DNA from 2 places in the Kutzneria sp. NPDC051319 genome. Region 1 is predicted to be linked to the other one. Evidence: riboswitches for the same ligand, from Rfam matches in the RefSeq annotation. Region 1 holds a riboswitch; the other holds the start of a gene.

Region 1 (7,215 bases):
GAACAGCGGCACCAGCACCTGGGCGCGGTAGGCGCCGACGATCACCGCGCCGGCCAGCAGCATCGCGCTGGCCGTCATGACCGTCAGGCCGGCCAGCCCCAGCACCTCGACGCCGTCGCCGCGTTCGGCCGTCAGCTGCTGCGTCGGCTGCTCCGGCTCGGGCGGCGGCGGGTAGCCGGCCGCCGAGCGCAGCTCCGCCGCGTACGCCTCCGGGTTGCCCAGCCGCAGCTCCAGCTGGTCCTCCCCGTGTTCGCGGGCCAGCTCGCGGACGTGCTCCTCGGTGTCCTCCAGCAGCTCGTCCACCTCGGCCGGCGGCAGGTCGGACAGGGCAGCCCGCATCCGCGTCAGGAAGCGCTCAGTAGTTGATCCATCGTCTTCGCGAACGTCCGCCACGTCCTGCACGACTCCTCCAGTCGAACGCGTCCCGACTCGCTGACGCGGTAGTACTTGCGGTGCGGTCCCTCCTCGCTGGGCACGACGTAGGAGGTGAGCAGGTCGGCCTTGTACAGCCGGCGCAGCGTGCCGTACACGGACGCGTCGGCCACCTCGTCCAGGCCGCTCTGCCGCAGCCTGCGCAGCACGTCGTAACCGTAGCCGTCCTCCTCCCGGAGCATGGCCAGGACCGCGAGGTCAAGGACGCCCTTGAGCAGCTGGCTGGTGTCCAACCGATCCTCCCGGTGATGCGCTGTGCCCACTATTACGCAATGCGCACTACTACGCAAGTCGGAGATGCCGGCACGGGAGGACTCCTCACATCCGGCGTTGTCCGGACGTTGATGTCCGGCGCCGGATCCCCGGCGCCGGACAACCCGTCCTCGCTACACCGGTGGTCAGCACACCAGCTGTCTACGAGGGGAATTCATGTCCACCATCTCCCGGCGGTCCGCCGCCGTCGGCGTCGCGTCCCTGGCCGCCATCGGCGCCCTGTTCGCCGCCGCCGTGCCCGCCTCCGCCGCCCCGGCCGCCGCTCAGTCCTGCGCCGTCAACCTTCAGACGCACACCACCGCCTGCGGCGCCGGCGAGTCCCAGGCCAAGCAGCTCGCCGCCGTGCCCGCCGCCTCCGTCCTCGCCGTGCGGCTCTACGACGGCTACAACTACACCGGCACGTCCTGGGACTACTACGTGCCCAAGGCCTGCACCGCCGGCTACGACGGTGAGTACGGCCTCGCCGACCTCGGGCCGGCCAGCAACAAGGCCAGCTCGGTGCACACGTACAACCACTGCGACGTCCACCTGCACGACCCGCTCAACTACGGCAACCCGCACTCCGTCTGGATCGACCAGGCCCCCGACCTCCGCACCATCGGCGACGGCTGGAACAACCGCGCCAGCTCCATCGGCATCTCCTGACGCATCACCCATGCCGCCGTGGATCCAGGGGGTCCACGGCGGCTGCGTGTCAGGGGCTTTCTTCGAGCAGGCGGGAGGCGTTCGGCCAGGCCATGCGCAGGGTGGGAGGGCCGTTGAGGCGCCATGGGTTGTCGCCGGGCGGCGCCGGGAGCGTCTCGACGCAGGTGCCGCCGCGAGCGACGTAGAAGTGCTGGGCGGCGGTGTTCTGCTGGAGCACCCACAGATACATGGCCTTGCCGGATGCCCGGTCGACCACGGCTTCGGCCGCACGGGTCAGGAGTTGGGTGCCGAGGCCGGCGCGGCGCTGGTCGTGGCGGACGTGGAGGTTGTCGACGAGGCTGCCCCACTGGGGATCGGCGTCGAAGACGACGTGGATGAAGCCCACCAAGCGGTGGTCGTGCTCGGCGAGCACGGTCTCGCTGTTGGTGGGCGAAGCCAGTCGGGTCGTCCACACGGCGCGGCGATCAGCCATGACGTCGCCGTCGAGGTATGCGTCGGCGTAGGCGCCACGGTAGAACCGGCGCCAGCTGTCGGCGTGGAGCTGCGCCACCTGGCCGGCATCGGCGGCCCCGGCGGGACGGAACAGCGGAGTTTCCCCTTGCAGGACAGTGTTTTGGTCAGCGGGCATGAGCAGCTCCGTCGCTTCGCGGCTTGCCCGACGCCGGTGCGCCGAGCCCGGTCCTCACCCGGAGCACCCCGCCCGCGAACGCCGGGGTTGCCGGCCAGCAAGCCGGGGCTGAACGCTGGCACTCATGACCTGGCGCCGAAATTAGCACCGGTGATCCACCGGCGCCACGGCCTATTTCGGCCACGGGCGGCGCGGTGTGCTGCAAGACTGCAGGCATGACCGAGGACTTGTTCGTACAGCAGGAAAAGCTCCAGATCGAGGCGCACGCCGTGTGCACCGACCTGAACATCGACGCCCTGCTGGCCGAGTTCGGCGACCCGGTGCACACCGGCAGCTCGGTGCTGGGCCTCATGGTCAAGCGGGACGTCGACATCACCGTGGCCTGCCCCAAGCTGGACACCGGGGCCGTCGCCCGGCTCGGGGCCGAGATCGCCCGGCACGAGCGGATCTGGAAGGTCCAGTTCCGCAACGACACCGGCCACTGGAACGTCGAGCCCGAGCAGTACCCGGACGGCCTCTACCTCGGCCTCGGCTACGGCTCCGCCGAGGGACAGCGCTGGAACTTCGACATCTGGTTCGTCGACGAGCCGTCACGCATGCCCGACCTCGACCACGTCAAGACGCTGCCACCCCGCCTGACCCCCGAGACCCGCCGCGCCATCCTGGCCATCAAGCACGCCTGGGCCGACAATCCCGCCTACGGCAAGACGGTGCGCAGCTACACCATCTACTCCGCCGTCCTCGACAACGGCGTCCGCACCCCGGCGGACTTCGACGGCTGGCTGGCCGATCGCGGGTAGCTCGTGGTGCGGCCACCGGCGGCAGAGTCGCGAGGCCCCGCCGGTGCTTCGCCCGGTTGCCGGAGGCGGCGCCATTTAGATACGCGGATTCTTGGGCATTGGCTGGCATTTCGGGCAGGAGTAGGAGGAGCGGTTCATGAAGGGGTCGCGGCGGATGACGCTGCCGCAGCGGCGGCAGGCGCGGCCCTCCTGGCCGTAGACGGCGAGGGCGCGGTCGAAGTAGCCGGACTGGCCGTTGACGTTGACGTACAAGGCGTCGAAGGAGGTGCCGCCGGCGGCGAGGGCCTCGGTCATGACGTCGGTGGCGGCCGAGAGCAGGGCGGCGGCCTGGGGGCGGGTGAGCTTGTCGGTGGGGCGGGCCCAGTGCAGCTTGGTGCGCCACAGGGACTCGTCGGCGTAGATGTTGCCGACACCGGACACGAGGGTCTGGTCGAGCAGGGCGCGCTTGACGCCGGTGCGCTTGCGCCGCAGGGCGGCGACGGCGGCGTCGGGGTCGAAAGCGGGATCCATGGGGTCACGGGCGATGTGCGCGACGGGGGCGGGCAGGGAGGCGCCGTCGACCTCGACGAGGTCGGCCAGGGCCAGGCCGCCGAAGGTGCGCTGGTCGACGAAGCGGAGCTCGGGGCCGCCGTCGTCGAAGCGGAGCCGGACCCGGAGGTGCTTCTCGTCGACGGCGTCCTCGGGCTGGACGAGCATCTGACCGCTCATGCCGAGGTGGGCGATGATCGCCTCGGAGTCGTCGAGCTCCAGCCACAGGTACTTGCCCCGGCGGCCGGCGGCGACGATCGAGCGGCCGGCGAGGCGGTCGGCGAAGTCGACGGGCCCGGGCACGTGCCGGCGGACGGCCCGCAGGTTGAGCACCTCGACGGCGGTGACGCGCCGGCCGGTGACATGGGCGTCCAGGCCTCGGCGCACGACCTCGACCTCGGGCAACTCCGGCATGTCCATCCTTCCCAGGAGAACCCAGAAGGGGGCATTCCTGGCGTGAGACGCCTGGAATGCCCCCTTCCGGGCACCACTTCGACAGATCAGCCGGTCGCGTCCTGCGCGCGCGGCCCTTCCGCCTTGAGCGTGGTGTAAGCGGCCTCGGCCGCCTTCTGCTCGGCTTCCTTCTTCGTTCGGCCGCCGCCGGAACCCAGTCCCCGCCCGCCGACATAGACGGTGGCGGTGAACTCCTTGCGGTGATCGGGTCCCTCGTCGTCCACCCGGTACTCGGGCACGCCGAGTCCGTGGGCGGCGGTCAGCTCCTGGAGGCTGGTCTTCCAGTCCAGTCCCGCGCCCTTGAGCGGCGCGGCCTCCAGCAGCGGGTCGAACAACCGGTGCACAAGGCCCCGGGCAACGTCGATGCCATGGGCAAGGTAGACGGCGCCGATCATGGCTTCGAGACCGTCGGCGAGGATGCTCGCCTTGTCCCGGCCACCGGTCAGCTCCTCGCCGCGCCCCAACAGCAGGTGCGCACCGAGGCCACCGTCGCTGAGGTCACGAGCGACGCCGGCCAGCGCCATCATGTTCACCACGCTCGCTCGCAGCTTCGCCAACTGCCCTTCGGGCAGGTCGGGGTGTCTGCGATAGAGGTGGTCCGTCACCACGAGTCCGAGGACGGCGTCTCCGAGGAACTCGAGACGCTCGTTCGGCGGCAGGCCGCCGTTCTCGTACGCGTAGGACCTGTGAGTGAGGGCCAACACAAGAAGCTCGGGGTCCAACTCGACACCCAGTGCCTCAAGTAGCAGGGCCCGATCTGGCGCCGGGCCCCGTGATCCCTTACCTCCCACCGCGCTCAGCCTTCTCGCCGGGAGGTGGCGGTCAGGCCGGCTGGACGACCTGGCGGCCGTCGTACTGGCCGCAGGCCGGGCACGCGATGTGCGACAGCTTGGGCTGGCGGCAGGCGCGGTTGGAGCAGGCCACCAGGTTCGGGGCGACGGCCTTCCACTGGGCACGGCGCGTACGGGTGTTGGAGCGGGACATCTTCCGCTTCGGGACGGCCACGACTAGCTCTCCTCCTCGGTCCCGCCGAACTTCTCCTGCAGAGCAGCCCAGCGAGGATCAATCGTCTCATGCGCGTGGTCGGGGCCCAGGTCGGCCCACTTGACGCCGCACTCGGCGCACAGTCCACGACAGTCCGGCGAGCACAGCGGAACCTGCGGCAGCGCGAGCACGACCGCGTCGCGCACCACCGGCTCCAGGTCGAACAGATCGTCGACGAGCCGTGAGATCTCGTCTTCGTCCGTGGTCGCCTCGGTCGCGCTGTCCGGATAGGCGAACAGCTCGGTGAAGCGGACCTCGACCGTGCCGGACAACGGATCAAGACACCGCGAGCACTCCCCGACCGTCTCCGCCGTGGCGGTCCCGGTGGCGAGCACACCCTCCACTACCGACTCGACCAGCAGATCCAACACGACCTCACTGCCCACCTCGACCCCGATGACGTCCGGGTAGCCGAAACCACCCGGTGCCGGAGCCACTCGGTGGTAGCTGCGGCTGGAGCCGGGTCGGCGGCCGATGTCCCTGGTGTCGATAACCCATGGGCCGGCCATCTGCTGGGTGCGCGCGTGTGATCGTTGCTTAGGCATGGTGGTTGTGTCGCTGGTGGGGTGACTTACCGTGGCCAGCCGGTCAAGAGTACTCAAGAAGAGGGCCAGAAGGAAAATCGCCTGGTCAGTGCCTATGCCGCGCGTTCCGCGCGGGGTGAGGCCGCTCGAACCCAGCGCCTTCGCTTGCCGACTTTAGCCCGCCGCGTCGGCTCGGGTGGCGGGGCACGTCGGGTGGCGGCGGGCGAAATCCGCCCACCGCTCCAGGCGCCGGCGCGGCCTCGCGACTCCAGGTCGGGGGCCGCGTTCGGTCAATCCCGGGCGTAGTCGAACGGGGCCGCCGAGGAGGCGGTGCTGGACATGGGGGCCCGCAGGCTGGCCCGGCCCTTGCCGACGGTGCGCAGGGTGTGGGCCAGCAGGTCCTCGAAGTCGGCGAGCTTGGCGTCGACGTAGGCGTCGCACTCGCCGCGCAGGCGGTTGGCCTCGCCGCTGGCGGCGTCCAGGACGCGCGCGGACTCGGCGTGCGCGGCCTGCACGACCTCGGTCTGCTGGACCAGCCGGTGCTGCTCGTTGCGGCCGTCCTCGACGGCGCGCTCGTAGGAGGCGCGGCCGGCCTGGACCATGCGGTCGGCCTCGGCGCGGGCCCGGCCGGTGAGGTCCTCGTACTCGTGCCGGCCGGCGGCGGCGACCCGCTCGGCCTCGTTCTCGGCCTCGGCGACCATGCGCTCGGCGTGCGCGCGGGCGTCGGCCACCATGCGCTCGGCCTCGGCGCGGGCCTCGGCCAGCATCCGCTCGGACTCCTCGCGGGCCTTGCCGACGCCGCTCTCGCTCTCGTGCTGGGCCTTGGAGATCATGCTGTCGCGGTGGTCGAGCACGTCCTGCGCGTCGTCCAGCTCGCGGGGGATGGCGTCCCGGATGTCGTCGAGCAGCTCGAGCAGATCGCCTCGGGGCACGACACAGCCGGAGGTCATCGGCACGCCGCGCGCTTCCTCGACAATCGTGACGAGTTCGTCGAGGGCCTCGAACACCCGGTACACGTCGCACTCCTCATCGGCTATACGGCTGGCAGTCTCCAGTCTGCCCGCTCCACCGCCGCCGCGCCGGGAGATCGGGGCGTGTCCGGCGCCCGATCTTTTCGACCGGGCGCCGGCGCGGGCTCACTGGTCGACGTTGACCAGGGAGAACGTCGCGTAGTGGTGGCCGGTGCAGAAGTGCTCGCCGGCGGAGCCGGTGACGACGCGACGGGCGCCGTTGACAGTTCTGCGCGTTCAGGCCCGCTCGGCCAGCCGCGCCGTCAGCCGTTGGTGGACGAGTTCGGGCAGCAGGTGGGCGACGTCGCCGTGGTAGGTGGCGACCTCCTTGACCAGCGAGCTGGACAGGAAGCTGTACTCCGGGTTGGTCGGCATGAACAGCGTCTCCACCCCGGACAGCCGGTGGTTCATCTGGGCCATCTGCAGCTCGTAGTCGAAGTCGCTGATCGCCCGCAGGCCCTTCACGATCGCCTTGACGTCGTTGGCCCGGCAGTAGTCCACCAGCAGCCCGTGCCACGAGTCGACCCGCACGTTGGGCAGGTGCGCGGTGACGTCGCGGATCATCTCCATGCGCTCGTCGACGGTGAACATCGTCTTCTTGCTCTTGTTGATCATCACCGTAACGATGACCTCGTCGAAGACGTCGGCGGCCCGGGTGACGATGTCCAGGTGGCCGTTGGTCACCGGGTCATAGGAGCCGGGGGAAACCGCACGCCTCATACGGCGGACCGTAACAGGGATGCCGGCCGATCACCGCGTGGCGGCGATCACGGCCCAGTGCAGGGTGGTCTCCCCGTATTTACGGCTGCGCGCCGGCTCGATGCCCTCGGGCCAGCGCGGATCCTCGCCACGGGTGGACCGCTCCACCACGAGGGTCG
Region 2 (7,215 bases), on a different contig from region 1:
GCGCCGCCGGCGGCCGTGGACGCGGTCGGCGCGACGGTCACCGTCGGCACCGGGTCGTCGTTGGTCACCGTCACGCCGCCCTGGTAGGAGCCGACGACGGTGCCCTTGGCCGCCTTGATCTGCGCGCCGACGGTGTAGTCCGCGCTCCAGCGGGTGTTCCCGACCACGATCGCGGGCACGTCCACCGTGTGCTGCCCGGGCGCCAGCGTCAGCGCCTGCTCGGTGTAGTTCCGGCCGCTCGCGTCGGCCCGGAACAGCTTGAGCGTGCCGCCGGCCTCGCCGGTCACCGTCACCGGAATCTGGTACGTCTTCGAGCCCGAGTCGCCCTCCGCGGCCTTGAGCGTGCCGAGGTCGACTCGGGTCAGCTTGGCCGGAGCCGGTTCGGGCAGGCCGGGACGCCAGCCGTGGGCGTCGAGCAGCCAGGCCTCGCCGCTGCCGGTGGTCGGCGCCAGTTCGAGCTCGGCCACCTGGAGCACCGGCGGCACCGGGACCCGCACTTCCTGGGCCCAGTACGAGAAGGTGCGGTCCTGGCCCGGCAGGCCGTCGAGCGTGATCTTGCCGAGCGCGGTCCGCCCGCCGCTGCTGTTCACGGCCGTGACGTCGAACGAGGTGCCGGCCGAGTTGGGCGGCACGATCATCCGCAGCGCCAGGGACTGGTTGCCGACCAGCAGCACCGGCTTCGGCGGCTCGATCACCGCCACCGTGCCGGCCGACGACCAGCGCACGTCGATCGCCTCGCGACCGGCCTCGGTCGAGGACGAGTTGAGCGCCACGGTGTGCGGCGACTGGAACTGGGCCCGCCCGGTCAGGCAGGCGGTGGCGGTGTTGATCTCGTCGCACAGCTTTCCGCTGCCGGAGATCTTGGTGTTCCCATCGGGGATCACCACCGGTGTGCGCTCCGCGCCGAGGGCCGCGCTCAGCACGTGAGCCGGGTCGGCCGACGGCGCCCGCACCCCGGACCCGTCCAGCAGCGGCTGCACACGCAGGTCGTGGTCGAGGAACAGGTGCGCGGCCGCGGCGACGTAGGTCGCTCCGACCGCCCGTTGCTGCGGCGCGGTCAGGCGGGCGGGCTGACCGGGGTCGCACAGCGGATTCGGCGTGGGGCCGGCGTGGTAGTCGTCGACCGACGGGGCGGTGGAGACACCGGGCGTCCACTCGGAGTTGAAGAAGTTGTGGTTGGCGCCGGCGATGTACAGGGCACTGTGCAACGCCTTGCCCTTGCTGACACCCCGGGTCGAGTCGACGTACTGCTGCCCCTGGAGGTTGTAGACGTCGCCGTCACAGGCGGGCAGGAAGGTCACCGACGGCACGTCCGGGGTCGGGTTCTGGCCGAAGATCGTCGGCGCGATGAACACGTTTCCACGGATCGTCCAGCGGACCGGGCCCGAGTAGCCCGAGTCGAACGGCGGCGGGGCCAGGCTGTCCAGCGCCGCCTGGTTGACGCCTTCGCCCCCACGGGAATGCCCGACCAGCAACACCTTCGACATGTCCGCGACGGGAGCGTCCTTGACGATCTGCGGCGCCGAGCCGCGACCAGAGCCGGCCCAGTCCGCCCAGTGCTCCAGGTGCAGCCGGACCAGTGAGGAGCGCGCCTGCGCGCCACCGTCGGCGACCTGGTAGTCGAGGGCGTTGATAGCGTCCGCGGAGATGGAGACCGTCACGTATCCCTGCGATGCCAACAACTGCTGGGTCTGGAGATAGCCGCGATAGCTCGGCACCGGCAGGGAGCCGGCCGGGCACGGCCAACCCACGGGATCGGCTTCGGGGTCGGTCGGGCTGTAGCAGGCCTGGTGCCGGCCGTGCAGGAACAGCACCAGCGGGCGGTTGCCCGGGGCGTTCTTCGGGGCCACGACGACGGCCTGCATCTCGGTCGACCCGTTCAGCCCGGGCAGCGGCACCGGGTCGAGCGTGTACTCGCCGGTGCTCGTCTGGTAGCGGCCGGGAGTGCCGGAGTCCACGGATCCCTTGGGCAGCAACGGCGGCAGCGCGGCCGGCGCCCGGGAGTCGGCCTTGGCCTTCGGGTCCGGGGCGTCCAGCCGCTGGCCGCCGGCCCGGACCTCGATCTTGCTCGGATCGCCGATCGCCTTGCCGGGCAAGGAGAACGTACGGTTGTCGCGGCTCGGGCTGGCCCGGCCCAGCAGCTTGCCGCCGGACCAGAACTCCACCGGCGCGTCGCCGGTCAGCGGCTTCGGCGACGTCCAGACAACCTGGCCGTCCACCACCCGCCAGCCCACGGCGCTCGGGGTCTCCGCGATTCGGGCCTGGGCCGTCGGCCCCAGGGCGATCACTGTGAACACGGCCAACAGCAATGGTAAGAGCTTGCGCATCCGACCTCTATCCGTGGTCGCGACCCTGGTTTCCCCCAGTCGGATCCCACGGGTCGTCGAAGCATCCCCGCCACGGTAGGAGATCGCTGCGCGTCGGCGCAGCGATTCGAGCAGAACTCGGCTCTCACCGCCCGCTCGCGCGTCGGCGCTGCCCGACCGGTCAGCCCATCTGGTGCGCCGCGACCACCTTGAGCACAGCCCGCTCCAACGCGTAGTCCGCGTCGGCCGCCACACCCTTCACGTCGGCGTTGAGCGCGGCCACGACCTGCATCGCCGCCGCCAGCCCGGCCGGCGACCAGCCGCGGGCCTGGCCCTGCGCCCGCTTCACCTTCCACGGCGGCATGCCCAGGTCGCCGGCCATCCGGAACGGGTCGCCGCGACCGGCCGAGGCCACCTTGGCCACCGTCCGCACGCCCTCGGCCAGCGCGTCGGCCACCAGCACGTGCGGCACGCCGAGCAGCATGGCCCAGCGCAGCGCCTCCATCGCGCCGGCCCGATCCCCCACGACCGCCAGGTCGGCCACGGCGAAGCCGGTCACCTCGGCCTTGCCCTGGTGGTAGCGGCGCACCGCCGCCTCGTCGACCTTGCCGTCGTTGTCGGTGACCAGCTGCGAGGCGGCCGCGGCCAGCTCACGCAGGTCGTTGCCGACGGTCTCGACCAGCGCCGCCAGCCCGGCCGGATCGATCTTGCCGCCGGCCCGCCGCACCTCGTCCTTGACGAACGCGTCCCGATCGGCCGGCTTGGTGATCTTCGAGCACTCCACCACCGCCGCGCCGGCCTTCTTCAGCGCGCCCGGCAGGTCCTTGGCCACCTTGGCCCGGCCGCCGCCGGTGTGCAGCACGATCAGCACGATGCCGTCGGACGGCGCCTTGGCGTAGGACAGGACCGCGTCGGCGATCTCCTTGCCCACCTCCTGCGCGCCCTCCAGCACCACCACGCGGCCCTCGGCGAACAGCGACGGGCTCAGCAGCTCGGCCAGCTCCGGAGGGGTGAGGTCAGTCACCCGCTGGCGGGTCAGATCGGCGGTCGGGTCGACCTCGCGGGCCTGCGCCAACGCGGCCCGCACGGCCCGTTCGACCAGCAGTTCCTCGTCGCCGAGCACGAGCAGCAGCGGTTCGGGGGCGGCACTCACCCGACCATCCTTCCACGTCCCGCATGGTGGGCGATTGAGTGGCGATGCCAGGTCGAGGTGCCGTACCGTGCAGGTCACAACTGAATACCGCTCATCCAGAGGGGCAGAGGGAACGGCCCGTTGAAGCCCCGGCAACCGGCGACGCACGCTTTGTGGTGCGTCGATCACGGTGCCAATTCCGACCCACACGTGGGAAAGATGAGGAGATACCTCCCATGACCTCGACCGTCGACGCCCGCACCGCCGCCGCCTTCAACCTCGGCCCCGCGCGTGCCCTGAGCTGTCGCGAGTGCGGCCACCAGATCCCGCTGGCCGCCGAGTTCGCCTGTAGCGAGTGTTTCGGCCCCCTCGAAGTGGCCTACGACTTCGGCCGGGTGCGCCGCGAGGACATCGAGGCCGGCCCCAAGTCCATCTGGCGCTACCGCAACCTGCTGCCCGTGCCCACCGACGTGCAGGCCTACCCCAACACCGACCCCGGCCTCACCCGCCTGGTCAAGGCCGACCGCCTCGGCGCCGCCCTGGGCGTGCGCAACCTGTGGGTCAAGGACGACACCGGCAACCCGACGCACTCGTTCAAGGACCGCGTCGTCGCCGTGGCGCTGGCCGCCGCCCGCCAGCTCGGCTTCAAGGTGCTGGCCTGCCCCTCCACCGGCAACCTGGCCAACGCCGTGGCCGCCGCGGCCGCCCGCGCCGGCTGGGAGTCGGTCGTGCTCATCCCGTCCTCGCTGGAGAAGGCCAAGATCCTCACCACCGCGGTCTACGACGGCGCGCTGATCGCCGTGGACGGCAACTACGACGACGTGAACCGGCTGGCCACCCAGCTCGCCGCCGAGCACGAGGACTGGGCGTTCGTGAACGTCAACGTCCGCCCGTACTACGCCGAGGGCTCCAAGACCCTGGCCTACGAGGTCGCCGAGCAGCTCGGCTGGCGGCTGCCCGGGCAGATCGTGGTGCCGGTCGCCTCCGGCTCGCAGTTGACCAAGGTGGACAAGGGTTTCCGCGAGCTGGGCGAGCTCGGGCTGGTCGACGCCACCCCGTACCGCGTGTTCGGCGCCCAGGCCACCGGCTGCTCGCCGGTCGCCTCCGCCTACAAGGCCGGCACCGACGTCGTGACGCCGGTCCGCCCCGACACCATCGCCCGGTCGCTGGCCATCGGCGCCCCCGCCGACGGCCCGTACGTGCTGGACACCGTGCGCCGCACCGGCGGCGCCGTCGAGGACGTCACCGACGAGGAGGTCGTCGAGGGCATCCGGCTGCTGGCCCGCACCGAGGGCATCTTCGCCGAGACCGCCGGCGGCGTGACCGTCGCGACCGCGAAGAAGCTCATCGAGACCGGCCAGCTCGACCCCGACGCCGACACCGTGCTGCTGATCACCGGCGACGGGCTCAAGACCCTCGACGCCGTGGCCGACCACATTGGGCCCAAGGCCACCGTGCCGCCCAACGCCGCCGCCGTCATCGAGGCCCTGGGTCTCTAAGGCATCACCAGCACTATCGGGGCGTCTCCACAGCGACGAACGCCGGCGCGCGCCTGTGCGCCGGCGTTCCACCACGCCGGCACGTCCGCGTCCCGCATCAGCGATCCCGTCGGCGATTTCGCGCTGTTGGAGACGATCACCCGGCCCTGGGCGTTCACGAGGGCCGCTCGCGATCCCAGGCTCCTGAGCTTCGGCTGCAGCACGTGCTCGAACTCCCGCACGAACACGTCCGCCCCCACCACTCCCGCGAACGCGCCGTTCCGCTGCGCCGGCACCGTGAACGTGAGTGTGTACTCGTCCGTGCAGAGGTAGTCCACGTACGGCCCGTTCACGTGCCGCCGGCCCGTGTCCCTTGACGCCGTGAACCAGGATTGCCTTGTGTAGTCCAGGAAGTTCGCGCTGCCCGGCTCCAGGCTGATGAACAGCTGCGCCGGCTCCGCGCTCGTGGCCGTCCACCACTCGAACCCGTACTCCTGGTCCGTCAGCACGTGCGGCGCCGCCACATAGCCCGCCCCGATCACCAGACCGCCCAGCGCGTCCACCACCTGCGGCCTGATGTGCTCCAAGTCCTCGGCTCTGGGCTCCGCCACCTCCACCAGCAGCGACTCCACCGCCACCAGCACCGGCTTCAGCCGGTCGAAGACGTTTTCCACGATCGCCGCGACCTGTTCGACGACCTCGTCACCAGCGTGAGAGCCCATGATGCCCACCTCGGCTGCGCGATTGGCCCGCGCTTAGGGTTACAGCAGGTTCAGGTGCATGTCCACGAGCCGGTCCACCGCTTCCAGGATGTGCTCCTCCGTCAGCTTCCGGGCCAGCTCCCCGTCCTGCCGCGCGATCGCCTCCGTGATCGCCCCGTGCTCCGCGTGCCCGTTGCCGCTCTGCGGTAGCCACAGCAGGCCGCCCTGCTCCCCCTGGAGCTGGATTTCTTGGTGGGTAAGCCTCGGCGACTGCGCCGCCGCCGCGACTTCGAGGTGGAACTGCCGCTCCGCCCTCGCCTGCCCCCGGCTGCCCTGGTCGTTCGTCGCAGCTCCGGCATTGCGCAGGTCTTCGGTCGCCAGCCACAGCCGCTCCACGTCCTCCGGCGAGCTCCGCTCCGCCGCCAGCCTCGCCGCCGCCCCCGCCACCGCCAGGTAGTGGTCCCCGATGTCCCTCAGCTCACTCAGCGACACCGCCCTCAGCCGCTGCTGCCACGACGCCGGCGCCTCCTGGTCCGGCGTGATCACAAAGCTCCCGCCCCCGCGCCCCCGTCTCGTGGCCACCAGGCCCTGCTGTCTCAGCGCCACCAGCGCTTCCCGCACCGTCACCGTGGCCACCCCGAACTGCCCCGCCAGCTCCGCCTCGCTCGGCAGCTGCTCCCCGTCCCCCAGCAGCCCCATCGAGATCGCGTCCGTCAGCCGCGCCGTCACCGCCTCCGCCCGCCCGAGGTCGCCCAGCGGCGCAAACACGTGCGACCTCGCCTGCCCCATGCCCACCCTCACCCTTTCGTCCTCCGACGCCCCGCCCGCGCATTCTCCCGCCGACCCCTTCACCGACGGGCCGAACACCCGCCCACCCGCGCTCCGCTCCCCCGCCTTGCCCAGCCGCTCTCGGCACCCTCAATCCTCCCCCAGACCCTTGCCATATGACATATGGACTCATATGTTTACGTCCATCCCGCTCCTCCGCCACCCGGGACCGCAGGGAGTCGCCATGCGACAGCTGCACCACTTCATCGACGGGGCCCAGGTCGACTCCGCCTCCGGACACCGCGCGGACGTCATCGACCCGGCGACCGGACAGGCGTACTGCACGGCGCCGGTGGCCGAGGCGGCCGATGTCGACGGCGCCCTGCACGCCGCGCAGGCGGCCTTCGACTCCTGGCGGGACACGACCCCGGCTCTGCGCCAACTGGCCCTGCTGAAGATCGCCGACGCGGTCGAGAAGCGTTCCGACGAGCTGGTCCGTGTGGAGTGCGAGAACACCGGGAAACCGTTGGCGCTCACGGCATCCGAGGAACTGCCGGTGGTCGTGGACCAGCTCCGGTTCTTCGCCGGCGCGGCCCGAGTGTTGGAGGGCAAGTCGGCCGGCGAGTACATGCCCGGGCACACCTCCTTCGTACGGCGGGAGCCGGTCGGGGTGTGCGCGCAGGTGACGCCCTGGAACTACCCGCTGATGATGGCGGTCTGGAAGATCGCGCCGGCCCTGGCGGCGGGCAACACGGTGGTGCTGAAGCCCGCGGACACCACGCCGGCGTCCACGCTGCTGCTGGCGGAGATCGCCGCCGAGCACCTGCCGC

The links. Region 1 has a riboswitch for S-adenosylmethionine ahead of AB0M73_RS26895 (GNAT family N-acetyltransferase). Riboswitches for the same ligand answer to the same signal wherever they lie in the genome.
Region 2: it holds a riboswitch for S-adenosylmethionine, as region 1 does, so the genes downstream of both, thrC (threonine synthase) here and AB0M73_RS26895 (GNAT family N-acetyltransferase) in region 1, are expected to answer to the same signal.

Annotation. Positions count from the first base shown of each region.
Region 1 covers NZ_JBFBAM010000030.1:3,310-10,524, forward strand. The annotation lists gene AB0M73_RS26880 (hypothetical protein) at 1-339, opposite strand, end outside; gene AB0M73_RS26885 (PadR family transcriptional regulator) at 345-665, opposite strand; gene AB0M73_RS26890 (hypothetical protein) at 862-1,350, shown strand; gene AB0M73_RS26895 (GNAT family N-acetyltransferase) at 1,400-1,978, opposite strand; SAM riboswitch class IV at 1,993-2,108, opposite strand; gene AB0M73_RS26900 (hypothetical protein) at 2,194-2,778, shown strand; gene mutM (bifunctional DNA-formamidopyrimidine glycosylase/DNA-(apurinic or apyrimidinic site) lyase) at 2,854-3,720, opposite strand; gene rnc (ribonuclease III) at 3,807-4,550, opposite strand; gene rpmF (50S ribosomal protein L32) at 4,582-4,764, opposite strand; gene AB0M73_RS26920 (DUF177 domain-containing protein) at 4,767-5,348, opposite strand; gene AB0M73_RS26925 (DivIVA domain-containing protein) at 5,618-6,343, opposite strand; partial or broken gene AB0M73_RS26930 (ribonuclease) at 6,464-6,550, opposite strand; gene coaD (pantetheine-phosphate adenylyltransferase) at 6,575-7,057, opposite strand; gene rsmD (16S rRNA (guanine(966)-N(2))-methyltransferase RsmD) at 7,088-7,215, opposite strand, start outside.
Region 2 covers NZ_JBFBAM010000009.1:109,661-116,875, reverse strand. The annotation lists gene AB0M73_RS11590 (hypothetical protein) at 1-2,327, opposite strand, end outside; gene holA (DNA polymerase III subunit delta) at 2,488-3,459, opposite strand; SAM riboswitch class I at 3,548-3,664, shown strand; gene thrC (threonine synthase) at 3,675-4,937, shown strand; gene AB0M73_RS11575 (cache domain-containing protein) at 4,934-5,638, opposite strand; gene AB0M73_RS11570 (GntR family transcriptional regulator) at 5,678-6,406, opposite strand; gene AB0M73_RS11565 (gamma-aminobutyraldehyde dehydrogenase) at 6,630-7,215, shown strand, end outside.